DNA from 2 places in the Neobacillus sp. NRS-1170 genome. Region 1 is predicted to be linked to the other one. Evidence: riboswitches for the same ligand, from Rfam matches in the RefSeq annotation. Region 1 holds a riboswitch; the other holds the start of a gene.
What was found. Region 1 has a riboswitch for glycine ahead of gcvT (glycine cleavage system aminomethyltransferase GcvT). Riboswitches for the same ligand answer to the same signal wherever they lie in the genome.

Region 1 (5,562 bases):
GTCAAAGCGGCATGCGCAGCGCCCGTGCAGCCCAATTTTTACACCGCAAAGGCTATAAAGATTTAACTCAGCTCCAAGGTGGATTTAAAAAATGGTCTGGAAAAGTAAAAGCGAAGAAATAAATTTGAGGTTCCGGAATTAGTTTCCGGTTCCTTTTTTTATGAATGGACAATTTTTTATGGGTTTTAGACATTTTTAAACCACTTCGGACATTTTTAAGAAGTGTTTGGACATTTTTATCACTGCTTTGGACATTCAAACATTTTTTTCCAATAAAAAGGGATGATTCTCAAACGAATCATCCCTAAACTTATTATGCCTTTTGATATTTCAATACTGGTTTACGCGCTGCAGTAGTTTCGTCCATGCGGCCGACCACAGTCGTATGCGGTGCCTCTTGAACAACCTCTGGATTTTCTTCTGCCTCTTTGGCAATTTGGATCATGATATCAACGAATGAATCCAAGGTTTCCTTTGATTCGGTTTCAGTCGGCTCAATCATAATACACTCTTCCACATTTAACGGGAAGTAAATGGTTGGCGGATGGTAGCCGAAATCAAGCAATCGCTTCGCGATATCAAGAGTACGCACGCCTAATTTTTTCTGACGACGGCCGCTTAAGACAAATTCATGTTTACAATGTCTATCAAACGGAAGATCATAATATTCAGCAAGCCTTCTCATCATATAGTTCGCATTCAAAACTGCATATTCTGTTACCGCCTTTAAGCCGTCTGGACCCATTGAACGGATATAAGTATAGGCGCGAACGTTGATGCCGAAGTTTCCGTAATATGGCTTTACACGTCCGATTGATTGTGGACGGTCATAATCTAATACATACTCTTCACCGCGTTTCGCGATTACAGGTTTTGGCAGGAATGGAATTAGGTCAGCCTTAACCCCAACAGGACCAGAACCTGGGCCGCCGCCTCCATGAGGGCCGGTAAAAGTCTTATGAAGATTTAAGTGAACGACGTCAAAGCCCATATCTCCAGGTCTAGCCTTAGATAAAACCGCATTTAAGTTGGCACCGTCATAATAAAGCTTACCACCAGCTTCGTGCACAATCTCAGCCATTTCAAGGATATTTTCTTCAAATAGGCCTAATGTATTTGGGTTGGTCAACATTAAAGCTGCCGTATCTTCACCAACTACTCTTCTTAAATCCTCAAGGTCAACAAGACCATTATCATTCGATTTAACTGTGATGGTTTCAAGACCTGCAACTGTTGCAGATGCTGGGTTCGTTCCGTGCGCTGAGTCAGGAACGATTACTTTGGTACGCTTCAAGTCGCCATTTGCTTCATGATAAGCACGGATCATCATTAATCCTGTCCATTCACCATGGGCACCTGCAGCCGGCTGAAGGGTTACTTCGTCCATTCCGGTAATTTCAATTAAATGTTCCTGCAAGTCATATAAAAGCTCTAGAGCGCCTTGGACAGAGCTTTCGTCCTGCAATGGATGCACATGGGCAAAACCATTAAAGCGGGCAACATTTTCATTGATTTTTGGATTATATTTCATTGTACAGGAGCCAAGCGGATAAAAGCCGGAATCTACCCCGTGATTTCTTCTTGATAAAGCAGTATAATGGCGCATGATATCAAGCTCAGATACTTCAGGAAGCTCTGGTTCATCAACACGTAAATATCCTTCTGGGAGAAGGCCATTTAGATCTGCTTCCGGAACATCCATTTCCGGCAGGCTGTATCCAATTCGGCCAAGTGTGCTTAGTTCAAAAATGAGCGCTTGATCTTGATTATGCATGCAAATCCCCCAATTCTTTCACTAGTGTATCTATTTCTTCCTTCGTTCTTTGCTCCGTAACCGCAATAAGCATATGGTTAGACAACTCAGGATAATCACGGCCTAAATCATAACCGCCAATGATTCCTTTTTGTAAGAGCTGTTGATTGACTTCTTTAACAGGATTATTTAATTTGACCACAAATTCGTTAAATGAATGGCCATCATAAATAACTTCAAGCCCTGCTTCTTTAAAGGCATTTTTCGCATAATGCGCCTTCTGTAAATTGGCTGCAGCCATTTCTCGAACGCCTTTTTTACCAAGAGCCGTCATGGCAACTGACGCAGCAAGTGCATTCAGCGCTTGGTTAGAACAAATGTTAGAAGTTGCTTTATCACGACGGATATGCTGTTCACGTGCCTGAAGGGTTAATACAAAACCGCGGCGGCCTTGGTCATCGGTTGTCTGTCCAACAAGACGACCAGGTACTTTACGCATTAATTTAGTGGTTACAGCGAAAAATCCGCAGTGTGGTCCACCAAAGGCAGTTGGAATTCCGAACGGCTGTGCATCACCAATCACGATATCAGCACCGAATTTCCCAGGTGGTGTCAATACTCCAAGTGATAATGGATTGCTTGAAACAACAAACAACGCTTTATGTTCATGAATGATTTCTTCCAGTTCTGTCATAGGTTCGATTCTTCCGAAAAAGTTCGGATATTGAACGATAACAGCAGCAACATCGGAATTCACTAATCCTTTTAAAGCCTCAACATCAGTGACACCGTCTTTTAAAGGAACTTCTACTACGTCAAGATATTGACCCTTTGCGTAAGTCTTTAATACTTCACGGGACTCTGGATGTACCGCACTTGATACAACAATCGTCTTGCGCTTTGTATGACCCGCACTTAGCATCGCTGCTTCAGCAAGAGCAGTTCCACCATCATACATTGAAGAGTTAGCAACATCCATTCCTGTTAATTCACAAATCATCGTTTGGAATTCAAAAATGGCTTGGAGTTCACCCTGTGAAATCTCTGGCTGATATGGTGTATAGGCTGTATAGAATTCTGACCTAGAAATGACATGGTCTACAATTACAGGCATGTAATGGTCATAAACTCCGGCACCTAAGAAAGAAACATTTCTTTTTAGGTCTGCATTACGGCTTGCCATGTTAAAAAGTTCTTTCATTAATGCCGTTTCTGATTTTGCTGCTTTTATATTATATTCACCTTTAAATCTCACTTTTTCAGGGATATCACTAAACAGCTCATCAATGGAGGAAACACCAATCGTTTCAAGCATAGCCTTCTTATCTTGTTCAGTCATTGGTAAATAACGATGTTTCATAAAACTAGCTCCCTTCTGTTATTTCTTTTCTCTTTTATAAAAAGGTGTTGGAACTACTGTTGCTTTCAGGCGTTTACCGCGAATTTCCACTTCTACCTCTGATTCAAGACCAGCAAATTCTGTCTTAATTAGGGCAAGACCGATATTCTTCTTTAAGGTTGGAGACTGAGTTCCAGTCGTAACCTCTCCGATTAATTCTTCACCTTTATAGACTGGATAGCCGTGACGAGGAATTCCTCGGTCAATCATTTCGATACCAACCAATTTTCGTGGGAGGCCGCTTTCTTTTTGCTGCTTTAAAGCTTCTTTCCCGATGAAATCTACTTCTTTATTTAATTTCACCGCAAACCCAATACCGGCTTCCAGTGGAGAAATTTCCGCTGATAACTCTTGGCCATAGAGTGCTAATACCGCTTCGAAACGAAGAGTATCGCGTGCGCCTAATCCGCATGGGAGTATCCCCTCTTCTTCTCCTGCTTTTAAAATTTCTTTCCAAAGCATTGCGGCTTCTGCAGAATCACAATATACCTCAAAGCCATCCTCACCAGTATATCCGGTTCTAGATACTAGTGCCTTTTTTCCATTTATGAGCACTTCCTGCTGGAATTTGAAAAAGCCAATTCCACTTAAATCAGTATCCGTAAGCTTTTGCAGTACCTTTTCAGCTAGAGGTCCCTGAACGGCGAGCTGTGCCGTTTTTTCAGAAAGGTTTTCAATGCTGACATCGCCCTCTAAATGATCTGCAAGCCATTTATAATCCTTTTCAATATTGGATGCATTCACAACCAATAAATAGTGATTATCTTCGATTTTATAAACGAGCAGATCATCAACAGTACCGCCGTTTTCATAGCACATTGCTGTGTACTGGGCGCCGCCGTTTTTAATTTTTGAAATATCGTTTGTCATCATTTTTTGTAAATAATTTAAGCTGTCAGCACCTTTTACTTCTACTTCCCCCATATGGGAAACATCGAATAATCCAGCTCTTGTCCTTACGGCTTCATGCTCTTCCTTAATGCTTGAAAACTGGATAGGCAGCTCCCAGCCACCGAAATCAATCGTTTTCCCGCCGTATTCCTTATAAACGTCAATCAGTGGAGTACGTTTCAATTCAGTCATCTAAAATCCCCCTTCAATCTTTTACATGTTCATTATTCGTAAAAATTGACTCTTTAACAGAGATTAACCCATTAACAAAATCAGGAAAAATATTATTCTGATTTCGCATTTAAAAAAGTATTTTGACAAAGGAAAACATAAAAAAGGACAGAAACCTCCCTTTAAACGTAAGAAGGTCTCTGTCCTTGCACCTGAAAGTTTAACCTGGAATGGCTTTCCCCTTTGGTGGCTGCCCAAATTTATACAGCACTCTCCAGAGCCGCGTCAAACAAGAGTTCTTTTGCCTGAGAGATTCACATGGACTGCTTGCTCCTTCGGCGCTACAAAGGTAGTCTCTCCCCTTGTTATCATTCGCATTTATAATATTTTCCAATTTGGTCATACTAATTATACTTCTAAAATAAATTACCTTATTAAAATATTTAAAACTTTCAAAGCTATTATCATCCTACCATTAAAACATTACATTGAGCAATAACTTTTGTAAGGAACTTTTGCAGGAACAGGAGCTGAAACGATGTCTGTCGAAATTGAATTTGATTCCTCATGGCAGGATGATTTTTTGCATAGAATTGACAACGATGGTCCATGGGGAAATTGGGAGCTTTTTAAACTGGCTATTGGGGTTGAAAAACACCTTGTCATTCCTGAATTCGAGGGCCTTCAGGCACCGAATCATCTGGCTAATTTAACACCACTGCCTCACCAGCTTGAAACCGCTAAGCAAGTTATCGAAAACATGAATGGAAAAGCAATTCTTGCCGATGAAGTCGGACTTGGGAAAACGATTGAAGCCGGGTTGATTTTAAAAGAATACATGATTCGAGGACTGGTAAAAAAAGTATTGATCCTTGTTCCCGCTTCATTAGTTACCCAATGGGCTATTGAACTGAATAGCAAGTTTTTTATTCCTGCCATCACCCAAAGGAAAAGCTATGTATGGGAACAGTGCGATGTGGTGGTTTCCTCGATTGATACAGCGAAGCGAAATCCGCATCGGGACATTATTTACCAGCAGGATTATGACCTCATCATTATCGATGAAGCCCATAAATTGAAAAATAATAAAACGAAAAACTATGAATTTGTTCAGAATTTAAAAAAGAAATTTTGTTTATTGTTGACCGCCACTCCGATTCAAAATAGAATCGAGGAAATTTTTAACCTTGTTTCACTCCTTAAGCCAGGTCATTTGGGCAGCGAAACCGCATTCTACGAAAAATACAAACGCGATTCCCGTTCCTTAAATGATGATGAGCATTTAAAAGAACTGGTCAATAAAGTTATGATTCGGAACCGCCGTGCCGATACGGGAATTGAATGGACG
Region 2 (5,562 bases), on a different contig from region 1:
TTGCAGGCGATATAAGCGGTTAATTCACGGCCTTCCAAGTATTGGCGCACGGTTGTTAACACCTGACCTGCATGGCAAATCGCCGCTACAGGTTTATTTGTTTCAAAAAAGCGGGCGACAATTCTTGGAACATTTTCATTTAAGCGAATGTATTCCGGAGCTCTTCCCCCTGGAATAATCAGCCCGTCAAATTCGTCCGGATTTACTTCTTCAAAAGCTAACTGTGCTTCAATTAAGTATCCTTTACTTTCCGTATAAGTATCCCATCCAATGAAGTCATGTACTACCGTTTGCAGTTTCTTCTTTGATGGTGCGGCTATCTGCACATTGTAGCCTTCTTCAAGACAACGAAAATACGGGTAATAAACTTCCAATGCCTCTACAGCATCTCCTGCCAGGATTAATACTTTTTTTGACACCTTAACGACTCCCTTTCTTAAAATATTAGGCTAGTACCAATATTTATATATTCATAATACTTCCTTTAATTTCCTTAAATCCAAAAATAAATTATCGGACAAAAAGTGGCCTAAAAAACAGTGCCTCACGTCCCTAATAATGTCGATGAATTCGACAGAATGTGGGTGGTGCCAGGCACTTATACCTATGGAATTTTAATACGACCTCTCAGTTAAGTTGATTACAGCGGCATACCTGCAAATTCCATAAATCAACAAAACTCCTTCGCAAGTAAAAATGCGACTGCTCATATTGAACAACCGCACAAGTTTAAAAGAATCTTATATTTACTATTTTACTCATCTTAGCCAATTGGCATTGCTGTAATGTAACCATTGGATTAACCGAAGGTGATATTGGAAACATTAAGTTTTTCCGATTGTTATTATGAGCTGGATCTATTCTTCCCATTTGATGATAGATATAAGGGCCTGATGGATCATCATTAATAAACCTATTTTGTATTTTATCGAATCGTTTAAATAATATATGTCCAAATTCGTGTGCCAATGTGTTACGATTAGCAGCCATGTCAGTTAGTAAAATTTGTCCAAAGAATTCATACTGCGTGCTGCTTTTAAAATTTACAATCTCTGTCCCACTAACCCCTATTACGTTTTTACCTCTTCCTTCAGCCAAAAAGTCTCCTTTCAAATAAAAAACGTATATTCCTATTTTATGCTCATTAGCATTCCTAGCTGACTGAATTAAAGAATGAATACTACTATTTTTAAACACCTTATCAGCAGGAATTGTGCCAGCATTTACGATTCCTTTACTAAAATAAACACCTTTTAATAAAAATTTTATACAACCTTCCCATGCATGATTTGCTTTATAAATATCTTGTTTTACTCTACTAAAATTTGATTTGGGATCAGCACCATTGACAAAAATAGCATACACATCAACTGTATAGGTGGCCAATTCTGATAACTCCCTTTAATTGTTAAGATTCACTTTAATATAGTTTATTAAAATAATAGACAATATGTGCAGAGACCATTGGGTCGGTTCTAACGGCTTTTTTAAAACTTTGAGCCAATAGAACCGTCGCCCCCAATCGTTGATTCTATGCCGATATTCTTTGATTATTATCTTTTCTCTTTCTATAAGAATACAATGTAAATAATAGAATAAACCAAAGTGGCGTCAACAATAAGGCCGTGCGTGTAGCTTGAGCGAACAGCATAATAATAAGAATCATGGCAAACAAAGTTAGAACAGCGTAGTTCATAAATGGAGTAAACGGCGCTTTAAATGTTGATTTTTTCTGTAAGTCAGGCCGTGTTTTCTTATACCTTACATGGCAGATAAGAATGACACCCCACACCCATATAAAACAAATCGCACTAATGGTTGTCACGATCCCAAAGGCTTGTTCCGGAATTAATTTGCTCAAAAGAGCTCCCCCTGTTAAAACAAGAGTGGAAATCAATAGCGCGTTACTTGGTACATGATTTTTATTCAACTTCGCAAAGTTAGCTGGCCCCTGATTCTTTTTGCTTAAATTAAACAAAATCCGGCTTGTAGAAAACATCCCGCTGTTACATGCAGAAGCGGCGGATGTTAAGACGACAAAGTTAATAATGCCTGCAGCAATTGGAATCCCGACCAAGCTAAAGGTTTTGACAAAAGGACTTTCTGCTGCATTTAGTTCTGTCCAAGGATTAATGCATAAAAGAACGATCAATGCACCAACGTAGAAAAAGAGAATTCTTAAAGGAATTTTATTAATAGCAGATGGGATGTTTTTTTCCGGATTGGATGTTTCCGCTGCCGATACTCCCACTAATTCCACACCGACAAATGCGAATACAACCATTTGGAAGGAAAGCAAGAAGCCTGAAACCCCGTTAGGAAAAAGCCCGCCATGTCCCCATAGATTTTCTATTGAAACTGTTCCTGCATCGGTCTTGAATCCCATCACTAACAAAATGACCCCTATAGTGATTAAGGCGACAATGGTTATGACCTTTATTAACGCAAACCAAAACTCCAATTCTCCAAAAAGCTTCACGGTTAATAGATTGAGTCCTAATAATATAATTAAGCAAACGATGGCAGGTATCCACTGGGGGATATCAAACCAATAGCGAACATATACCCCAACTGCAATCACATCGGCCATCGCCGTCATAATCCAACAAAACCAATAGGTCCATCCGGTGACAAACGCTGCCCGTGGTCCGAGATAGTCTGCAGCAATGTCTGTAAAAGATTGATAACCCGCTTTAGACAGCAGCAGTTCACCCAGCGCTCTCATAACAAAAAAACAGGCGATTCCTACGATTAAATAGGCCAGTATGATGGATGGCCCCGCCAGCTGTATGGCTTTACCGGAACCCAAGAATAATCCGGTTCCAATGGTGCCGCCAATGGCGATTAGCTGCACGTGACGATTTTCTAAATTCCGCTTTAATTCTCTTTGTTCCATTTCAATCTCCCTCTCAAATTGATGAAAAATGTTTCATGTGAAACGATGAACAAAATAGTAAACTCAATAAAAAAAGAGATTGGATATCCTCCAATCTCTTAGGTCTAAGAATAATAAATAATATCTATTACACTAACGATCGTCAGCATAACAAATAAATATTCAGTACTCTTCTGTCCTTTTGCCTGAGATTGTGAACCCTTCGGCGCCGCGTATTCCTGCGGTCTCTCCAGAAGCTGCTCCTGCTATAGTGCGATCCATAGCAATCATAGCTTGCTAAATTATTAATTTTTTTGATTGAGTTTAACTATTGTTAAATAATTTTTAATTTTAATAGTATTCTTATAATATGTCAACAACTAAAGCAATTACCTAAGTTTAGGGAAGGATAATGAATCCCATCTGGCAGCCAGATGGGATTTCTTTTAAAACATACTCAACCGATATCTTTTTGACAAAAGTTCCAAAAGTTTAAGTCCAGCCACACTGTTCCCTTTTTCATCTAAAGCAGGACCGAAAATGCCGATTCCAAATTTACCAGGAACAGCCCCCATGATTCCTCCTGATACACCACTTTTAGCCGGAATCCCTATTTTGATGGCGAATTCGCCTGATGCATTATACATTCCGCACGTTACCATAAAGGTTTTGCAAATTCTTGCTACATCGTCGGGCATAATCCGTTTCCCATTAAGAGGGTCCACACCATCCATCGCAAAAATCATCCCGATCCTTGCTAAACCCAAACAATTCATTTCAACAGCACACTGTTTGGTGTATAAATCCAATAAGGGTTCTACATCCTCAGTGATGATGTTATGCTGCTTCAGAAAATAGCATAATGCCCGGTTTAAATCAGCGGATTCAAATTCGGAACGGGCTACATTTTCACAGTAACCAATGGAAGAGTCATCGGCCAATTCCCGGATAAAGCCTAATAACCGATTGAATCGATCCTCCACTGTATCCCCTTTTATCATATGGGTCACGACCAGTGCCCCAGCATTTATCATTGGGTTCAATGGCTTGGCCGGCATTGTTTCCAACTTGGCAATCGAATTAAACGGGTCTCCAGTTGGCTCCATCCCAACTCGTTCAAATACATAGCGATAGCCTCTTTCCATTAAGACAAGAGCTAAGCTGATAACCTTTGAGATACTTTGCAACGTAATCTTTTTATCAATATCACCCGCTGAGATACATCTTCCGTCAGGATAATTTATCGCAATCGATAAATCACCAGGATTTGCTTTACCCAGCTCGGGAATATAGTCTGCAACCTTTCCATCTTTTGTATATCTTTTTGCTTCTTCAACAAATCGCTGTAATTCGTCACTTTTTTGACACGGCATTATGCATCACCCATAGTAGTATGGGCGAATGATAAGGCGGTCATTCACTAATATTTTTGTGAGAGAAATTAATTTTTATAGCACATACTTGAGGAAGGGTATCAGACAACGTCGAGGCCCTCCGTAGTTTTGACTTTCATTTTTTTACACATTCATTTATTAATTTTTTTGCAGTACAATCAAACCGCTTCTAAATTTGCAACGTTATTTTTATTTGATATGAAATACATTTAATTTTGTTTTTAAATATTTAATCACAGCAACCCCTCCCCACTTAACACCTCCTTCAAAAGGATTTTTTTAACATTTTTTTGAGTAATATGTCCTATATTTTTGAATACACATTTTAAACAAGAAAGGAGATTATGAAAAAAAGAGAATGTCAGTTTATTAGGTTCATAAAAAAATAGCTGAACCTACATACATCAAAGGAGGGCATGCCAAGAGATGCGATTTAAGAAGACTGTTCATTCAAGAAAATTAGATGAGACGAAAAAAAAATCAAGAATGAAGCGTTTGTTTCTTGTGAGCTTATCCCTCATTACTTTACTTAGCGGCGGCATTCCTGCGGCGAATGCAGAAACGGTCCCAATGGATTTCCCTAGATTGGCCCAGCTTGGTCCAATCCACGAGGATAATGGATATCCGGTCTGGTACGAAGATTCACACGGCACACGGTTACAGCTTTGTTTAGATGCAAATGATCCATTGTGTGCAATCGTTTCAGGCGACATACCCGATCCATCAAAACCAGTTTCGTTAAAAGCCGGAAATTTCCCCGAAGAAGCCTTTTATCAATTAGCCAGCTCTACGATTAACCTTCCAAATGGAGGCAGTGCTAACGGGACCTTTGCTCTTGAAGCGGCTTTTGCAAATGGCCCGGCCATTGATGGAGAGCAAATCGTATTCGGCAGGGTCCGTTTTAAAGCGGACGGCTTGATTGCAAATCAACCCTACACGTTTACACACCCATATGGCATCGATATATTACAAGCCGATGGAACCGGTTCATTAAAGTTTACCGAAGATATAGGCCTTAATGGCGGATTCAACGAAGTGTTGAAAAGCCGGATAGGAACCTTTTTACAATGGGATACTGGAGCCCCTGCAGGATACATTGGGGATCCAAATGTGGATCACAAGATTATTGGCGGAATCAATAATCAAAACTTTTTCCGCATTGAAGGCCCAGGAATCGGAACAAGTGCTTGTGGTCCAGACTGTGCCCAAACAGACTTTTTTAGTCTAATGGGCAAGCAAGCCACCATTGCAGGTGTAGAAATTGCCCCACCAGTGGTCAATGATGTGACCGAT

Region 2: linked by a shared signal. The riboswitch ahead of ACIFOT_RS18565 (amino acid permease) and the one ahead of gcvT (glycine cleavage system aminomethyltransferase GcvT) in region 1 are both predicted to bind glycine.

Annotation. Positions count from the first base shown of each region.
Region 1 is NZ_JBITPF010000089.1:14,128-19,689, reverse strand. Features, by position in the region: gene ACIFOT_RS29635 (rhodanese-like domain-containing protein) at 1-122, shown strand, start outside; gene gcvPB (aminomethyl-transferring glycine dehydrogenase subunit GcvPB) at 314-1,774, opposite strand; gene gcvPA (aminomethyl-transferring glycine dehydrogenase subunit GcvPA) at 1,767-3,113, opposite strand; gene gcvT (glycine cleavage system aminomethyltransferase GcvT) at 3,132-4,235, opposite strand; glycine riboswitch at 4,498-4,586, opposite strand; gene ACIFOT_RS29615 (DEAD/DEAH box helicase) at 4,753-5,562, shown strand, end outside.
Region 2 is NZ_JBITPF010000040.1:12,787-18,348, forward strand. Features, by position in the region: gene ACIFOT_RS18555 (DJ-1/PfpI family protein) at 1-419, opposite strand, end outside; gene ACIFOT_RS18560 (hypothetical protein) at 730-1,386, opposite strand; gene ACIFOT_RS18565 (amino acid permease) at 1,532-2,896, opposite strand; glycine riboswitch at 3,060-3,139, opposite strand; gene glsA (glutaminase A) at 3,322-4,248, opposite strand; gene ACIFOT_RS18575 (Ig-like domain-containing protein) at 4,696-5,562, shown strand, end outside.